Regions from separate parts of the Apibacter sp. B3706 genome, predicted to be linked through region 2. Evidence: riboswitches for the same ligand, from Rfam matches in the RefSeq annotation. Region 2 holds a riboswitch; the other holds the start of a gene.
What was found. Region 2 has a riboswitch for cobalamin ahead of G8C41_RS02450 (TonB-dependent receptor). Riboswitches for the same ligand answer to the same signal wherever they lie in the genome.

Region 1 (3,590 bases), 920 kb from region 2:
GTATTGTTTTTTCAATTTCCTTTTTAATCAGCTCTTCATATTCTAAAGGTGTTATCAATCCTTTTTTTAGTTTAGATCTCCAACTTCTGACTTCGGATGTTTGAGGAAATGAGCCGATCGTAGTTGTTGCAAATAAAGGCAACTGCAAGGCTTCAGATTGTTTTTTCTTTCGTTCTGAAAATACGGAATTTCTTTTATCTTCTACTTTTTCAATATTCCTTATTTTTTCTTTTACTTTTTCGTTATGTATTAAAGCTGATGTTTTTCTGCTGGTTGCAGCCGCTATATTTTCCTGTAATTTTTTTTGTAAATCCGGGGAATCTTCTTTAGACGCAAGCTTTTTTAAGGTTACTACTTCATCGATTTTCTGTTTTGCAAAAGCCAACCAATTTTTAATTTCCGATGAAAGGGCTTTTGTATCTGTTTCCAATTCCAAGTCAACCGGACTATGAAGAAGTGAACAAGAAGGAGCTATTAAAATTCGGTCTTTACCAATTTTGGAAACAGCTTTTTGAATAAGTTTCAAAGATTTTTCAAAATCATTTTTCCATATATTTCTTCCATCAACGATCCCTAAAGAAAGGATAAGTTTTTCCGGAATTTTATCTAAAACTTCATCTAATTGTTCCGGACAACGTACCAAATCTATATGTAATGCTTGTACGGGTAGATTAAAAGCAAGTGCTAAATTGTCTTTCAATCCGTCAAAATAGGTAGTTAGTATTTTATTTATATAAGGAAATTGTTTATGTATTTCTTTATAGGCATATTGGAAGGAGTCTTTCGCTTTTTCATCCAAATCCAAAGTTAAGAAAGGCTCATCAAACTGCACCCATTCAACACCTTCTGCCTTTAATTTATTTAGGATTTCTATATAGACAGGAAGAATATTTTTTAGTAAATCCAGCTTATTGAAGTTTTCCTCTTTTTCTTTTCCCAACAACAAATAAGATACAGGGCCTATTATAACCGGCTTTGTATGGATTCCCGCATTTTTAGCTTCTAAATATTCATCAATAATTTTTGTTGAAAACAAGGAAAATTTCTGATTACTTTCAAATTCAGGGACAATGTAATGATAATTGGTATCTAACCATTTGGTCATTTCCATGGCTTTTATATCAATGCCTTCTTTTTGATGTCCTCTGGCCATGGCAAAATATAAGTCTAATTCTGTATTTGATTTATCCAGTATTACCTTATTATATCTTTTAGGGATAGCTCCGACCATTAGTGACATATCAAGTACCTGATCGTAATAAGAAAAATCATTAGATGGGATCCAATCAATCCCTAATTTTTGTTGAGTTACCCAGTTTTGGTGCCGGATATCTTTACTTGTTATCATCAGTTCTTCGACTGACGCTTTACCTGCCCAATATTTTTCACAGGCTTTTTTAAGTTCTCTGTCACTACCAATACGCGGATAGCCAAGATTGTGTGTTTGCATTTTTATAACTTTTTAAACGATTATATTATAAAAAGCTCTTATTGCTAAACTTCACAATGCTCTCTTTCTTTGTTAAATAAAATCAAATTTCAAAACAATTTTTGACATACAAGTAAACTAATTATTCTAATGATCTTAAAGTTTCTTGTAGTCAAATTATATTTTTTGTGATCTTGCTTTTACTCGCGAAAGCATTGTCAATTAAGAATAGGCAGGTCTCCTGGCTTATAACATTTTATCTACCTTCTCACCGTTTAAATCGGCAATGGTTTTTATTGATAAAATTTTTTTTAGGTTACTTACAGTTGCGCGTCAGCTCATGATTCACACATGATTCCCTATTAAGTCGTTTTTACACAGCACCTTATTCTTGTTGATAAAGAAATTAAGTAAAGAACTTATATATACAAAGATAAAAAACCTTTGCTTTTATTTCTTTATTAAAATAAATAAAAATTAAAACTTGGTTTTTGTTTTTATTTTACTACTATTTTATGTTTTTATTAGTATAATTCTTTAAGTTGATCTTTAGAAAATCCTTTAAATTCAGATAAGTTTCCATTTTTAATTTTTAATACCCATTCAGGATCTGCAAGTAACGCTCTTCCTACTGCTATTAAATCAAATTCGCCTGCATCTAATCTTCTATTTAATTCGTTAAGAAAATTATCAGAAGCCTCAAAACTTTGTCCTTTGAATGCGCCTAAGAAATCTCCGGTGAGCCCCACAGATCCAACACTTATGGAAGGTTTGCCCGTTATTTTTTTTGCCCATCCTGCAAAATTTAAATCAGAATTTTCAAATTCGGGTTCCCAAAATCTTCGTTGTGAGCAATGAAAAATATCAACTCCGGCATCTGATAACGGTAGTAACCATTCTTCCATTTCTTCCGGTGTCTTTGCCAATTTAGCGGAATAATCTTGTTGTTTCCATTGTGATAAGCGTAAAATTATAGGAAAATCTTCTCCTACCGCATTTCGAACCGCTTTTACAACTTCAATGGCAAAACGACTCCTTTCGGCCAGGGTAGCTCCTCCCCATATATCATTTCTTTTATTGAGCTTATCCCAAAAAAATTGATCGATCAAATATCCGTGCGCTCCATGCAGTTCCAGGGCATCAAAACCAATTTTTTTGGTTTGGTAAGCTGCTTCTGCAAAAGCCTCAATTGTATTTTCAATATCATTTTCGCTCATTTCTTTTCCGGCTTTTGTTTCCGGATTTAATAGCCCGGATGGTCCCTCAAAAGGCTCTGATGGTTTCCAGTTTTTATGGGCCGGTATTATTCCCATATGCCAAAGTTGCGGAGCTATTTTACCACCTTTAGCATGAACTTCTTCAACCACCTTTTTCCAACCTTCTAAGGCTTGTTCTCCATAAAATACAGGTATATTGGGGTCATTGGAAGATGCCGCCCTGCGAACAACGGTTCCTTCTGTTATAATTAAGCCCACTTCGGCCTGTGCTCTTCTTTGATAATAATCAGCTATTTGTTTTCCGGGTATTCCATCATAAGCAAATGATCGGGTCATAGGCGCCATGACTATTCTGTTTTTTAATGACAGTTTTTTTGATGTAAACGGTTGAAATAATTTATGTACCATTTTAATTTATATCGTAGTTATTATTTAATTTCATATTCTAAACGAATGGTAATGCTTGCTGTTTTTTTCTTGGATGATACATTAAATGCTCCTCCCCAAGAGTAATCATCTTCAGATGAATTTTGAGCAGTTATTTGAAAAACCCCTTGATTGGCATTCTTTAATTTGCCTAATTTACAACCGGCGTTAATTGCTATTTCTTCTGCTCTTTTTTTTGCATCTTTGGTTGCATCTGAAATCATCTGTATTTTTAAATCAGATAATTTAGTATAGTAATATAAAGGCGATCGGGAATAGAGTTCTACTCCGTTATTAATCAATTCTGTAATTTGACGGGAAAGATCTTCTACTTTTTTCACATTTTTAGATTCTATGGTTATGGTTTGATTTAATTCATACCCTGTAAATATATTTTGATTTATTCCTTCTTTGTATCTACTATCATATTGTTTACTTATTTCTACTGAGGAAAAAACTATTTCTTTATCGGAAAATCCTTTGGAAATCAGATATTCTCTTACTTTTTTTCTATCTGC
Region 2 (3,590 bases):
GAATTTTGGCTTAAAACTTGGGAAAATATTAATGGAAAAGTTGATGAAAAAAAACAATTATACAATGCTACCCTGTATTTTAGAAAGCATAAACACAAAAACATGATCGCTCAATTAAATCATGAAGTTATGAAAACTACGTTTAATTCTTCTGCTACCAATTCCTATCATAATTATGGATTTGATTTTGATGTTAATCAACTTAATTATTTAATTAATGAAAAATGGTATAATGATGCATTTGATCCCATGCAAAATTTTCCTAAGGATTTCTCAGAAGATTACATCCTATCATTTTTGAAAATTGAAAATAACCAAAAAATAAAACCGGAAGAATGGAAAAAATGGTCAGAAAAATTTAAAAATCAATATAGGATTCAGGGGTGTGTTGTTGATGATTAAAAATATCATTTATTAAATTAATCAAATCAAAGAGCAAAAAAAATAAGCAGTGATTTACTGCTTACTTTTTTTAATATCATAAATTAATCTAAGAAGTCATTACTCCTCTTCATCATCTTCGTATTTTTCGATTTCAGCATCGCAAAAATCGAATGCTTGTTGAATCAATGAATTTACTTCATTAGCAACCTCTTCCTCTTCTCCTTCCAAATCATCAAACCATTCAACCTCCTCTTCTTCTACATTTAATATAAATCTAGGATACTCTGTATGCACAACAAATAAATCTTCAGGAAAATCTGAATTGTCTGCCATTAAAAACTTAGGTAATTTCATATTGTCTTTATTTAAATTTTTATTCGTCTAATAATTCTTTTAACTTAATTAATTCTGCCTTCACTAACTCTAAACGAGCAATGATTTCAACTTTTTTGGATAAATTTTTTTGTGATTGTAAAACAACTTTTGCTCCTTCTAAGGTATATCCTTTTTCTTTTACTAAATGAAAAATTATTTTAAAATTTTCAATATCTTTTGGGGTAAAAAAACGGTCACCTTTTTTATTCTTTTTGGGTGAAATACTATCAAATTCTTTTTCCCAAAACCTTATAAGTGAAGTATTAACATTAAAAGCCTGTGCTACTTCGCCTATAGAATAATATAATTTTTCAGGAAGTTGTACGTTCATTATTCAAATCTAATGATTTTTTAATTCAACTTACTATTGTTCGTTTAAAAAATTAATCTTTTTTTAGAATTATTAGTACTACCCAAATAATCTATAAGGATGCCCTAAAAATATTTATTTATATTTGCCTAAATTTGGTGATTGTTATTTACCGATAAATACGCAATCTTAAAAGGGAATTCGGTGAAAATCCGAAACAGGCCCGCTGCTGTAATCTTCTAGTACGTTTTAAGAGATATACCACTGAGGAGTTGCTTTCTTGGGAAGGTTCTTAAAATGAAGTAAGTCAGAATACCTGCCAAATTTAACTATAGTTTTACAAGTTTACAAGCTTTCGTGGAACAAGGCTGAAACATTAAAAGCATTTCATATTCACTTTTCCTGTTTACTTTTCCGGAAACTAGTTTACTATATCTGTAATTTAAGATATTCGACTCCATGATGATGAACATCAATCATAAATATAGTGTATTTGCTTTTTTATTAAGCCTGATGAGTCCATTATCTTATTCCCAAGAAAAAAAAGACAGCATTACTGTAACAGAATTACAGGAAATACTGGCAACGGGAAAAAGAAATGATAAGGGAATAATTCCTTTCCAAGAATTGAAAGGAAAAGAATTAGAAAATCGAAACAGCTCTTCGGTAGCTGATGCCGTACGATTATTTTCAGGAATTCAACTTAAAGATTATGGAGGTGTAGGAGGAATGAAAACAGTTAACATTCGAGGAATGGGAAGCGAACACGTGGGGGTATTTTATGATGGAATAGCCATAGGAAATGCTCAAAATGGTATGGTTGACTTAGGAAAATTTTCCATGGATAATTTAGAATCAATATCAGTATACAACGGACAAAAAAGTCAAATTTTCCAACCCGCTAAAGATTTCGGCTCTGCGGGAAGTATCTATTTAACTACCAAACGTCCTGTTTTTACGGGTGAAAAAAAAACTAATATAGGTGCCACCTATCGTTCCGGATCGTTTCATTTAATTAACCCCTCCCTCCTATGGGAACAAAAATTATCCTCATTAATTTCATCTTCTCTTACTATGGAATATATTAATTCAGATGGAAAATATAAATTTCAACAAAAGAAAGGTAATTGGGATACGATCGCTGTAAGACAAAATGGTAACATAAGTGCTTTTCGAACAGAAGGAAATTTATTTGGTACCCTACCTAATGGTAAATGGAATCTGAAAGGATATTATTATGATTCAAGCAGAGGAATACCCGGTGCCGTTTTAAAAAATTCGTATAAAAGGTATCAGTTTGCTCAACAATGGGATCGTAATTTCTTTTTGCAGGGTTCTTTTGAAAAAATAATCAGCACAAAATACAGAATAGCATTAAACGCTAAATATGCTCATGATTTTACCCATTATAAAAATTTAGAAGTTTTTAATGACCCTATTTGGGGAAATAAATTTTCCAATCGTATTAATAATACTTATAAGCAAGATGAACTATATATTTCATCTTCACAACTGGTTACTTTATTTTCTTTCTGGGATATTTCTTTATCTGCAGATTACCAACATAATGGAATGAATGCCGATTTAAAAAATTTCTCTTCTCCTTCGAGAAATACAGAAATGATCGCTTTGGCTACTGCTTTTCATTGGGATAAAATTAAAATTCAAACAAGTGTTTTAGGTACATTTGTGCAAGAAATAACGAAACACATGAACAGTATGGGTACAGCTTCAGACAGAAATGAATTTACCCCAGCTGTTTTCTTAAATTACCAACCTTTACATTCTAAAGATATTAGCATTCATGGTTTTTACAAGAGAATTTTTAGAATGCCAACATTTAATGATTTATACTATACGGATTTTGGAAATTCAAACTTAAAACCTGAATATACTAATCAGTTTGATGCAGGTATTCGTATAAATAAAAACTTTACTTCCGGTAGTTGTACTCATTTTGATTTTACTATCGATGCCTATTATAATACGGTCAAAGATAAAATCATAGCTTATCCCAAAGGACAACAATTTCGTTGGACCATGTTAAATTTTGGTAAAGCACGCATAAAAGGATTAGATTTATCTTCTAAGACTTCAATATTAGTAAAAAACGTTTTAGTTTCAACCTTTATAACCTATACGTATGAAGATGCACAAAATTTATCTTCTCCTATTTTAAATTATAAAAATCAACTTCCTTATATACCTTGGCACAGTGGAACATTTACTTTAGAAGCTGCTTACAGAGATTGGAATCTAAATTATAGCTTTATGTATACGGGAGAACGGTACAATTCTCCTTCTAATAATCCTGAAAATCATGTAAAAGCTTGGTATACTCATGATATACAACTTTCAAGAGAATTATTTTTCACTCATATCAAATGCAAAGCATCTTTACAAATTAATAATATTTTTAATAAATATTACGACATAGTAGCCAATTATCCCATGCCGGGTAGAAACTATACGATCATCATTAAATTAAACATATGAAAAAACTAGAAACTATGGTAGCAAG

Region 1: another riboswitch for cobalamin. It lies ahead of metE (5-methyltetrahydropteroyltriglutamate--homocysteine S-methyltransferase); the one in region 2 lies ahead of G8C41_RS02450 (TonB-dependent receptor).

Annotation. Positions count from the first base shown of each region.
Region 1 is NZ_CP049715.1:1,929,649-1,933,238, forward strand. It holds gene metE (5-methyltetrahydropteroyltriglutamate--homocysteine S-methyltransferase) at 1-1,450, opposite strand, end outside; cobalamin riboswitch at 1,643-1,832, opposite strand; gene G8C41_RS08410 (NADH:flavin oxidoreductase) at 1,954-3,054, opposite strand; gene G8C41_RS08415 (SIMPL domain-containing protein) at 3,075-3,590, opposite strand, start outside.
Region 2 is NZ_CP049715.1:555,645-559,234, reverse strand. It holds gene G8C41_RS02465 (glycosyltransferase family 2 protein) at 1-402, shown strand, start outside; gene G8C41_RS02460 (hypothetical protein) at 502-738, opposite strand; gene G8C41_RS02455 (MerR family transcriptional regulator) at 758-1,090, opposite strand; cobalamin riboswitch at 1,209-1,408, shown strand; gene G8C41_RS02450 (TonB-dependent receptor) at 1,529-3,565, shown strand; gene G8C41_RS02445 (YncE family protein) at 3,562-3,590, shown strand, end outside.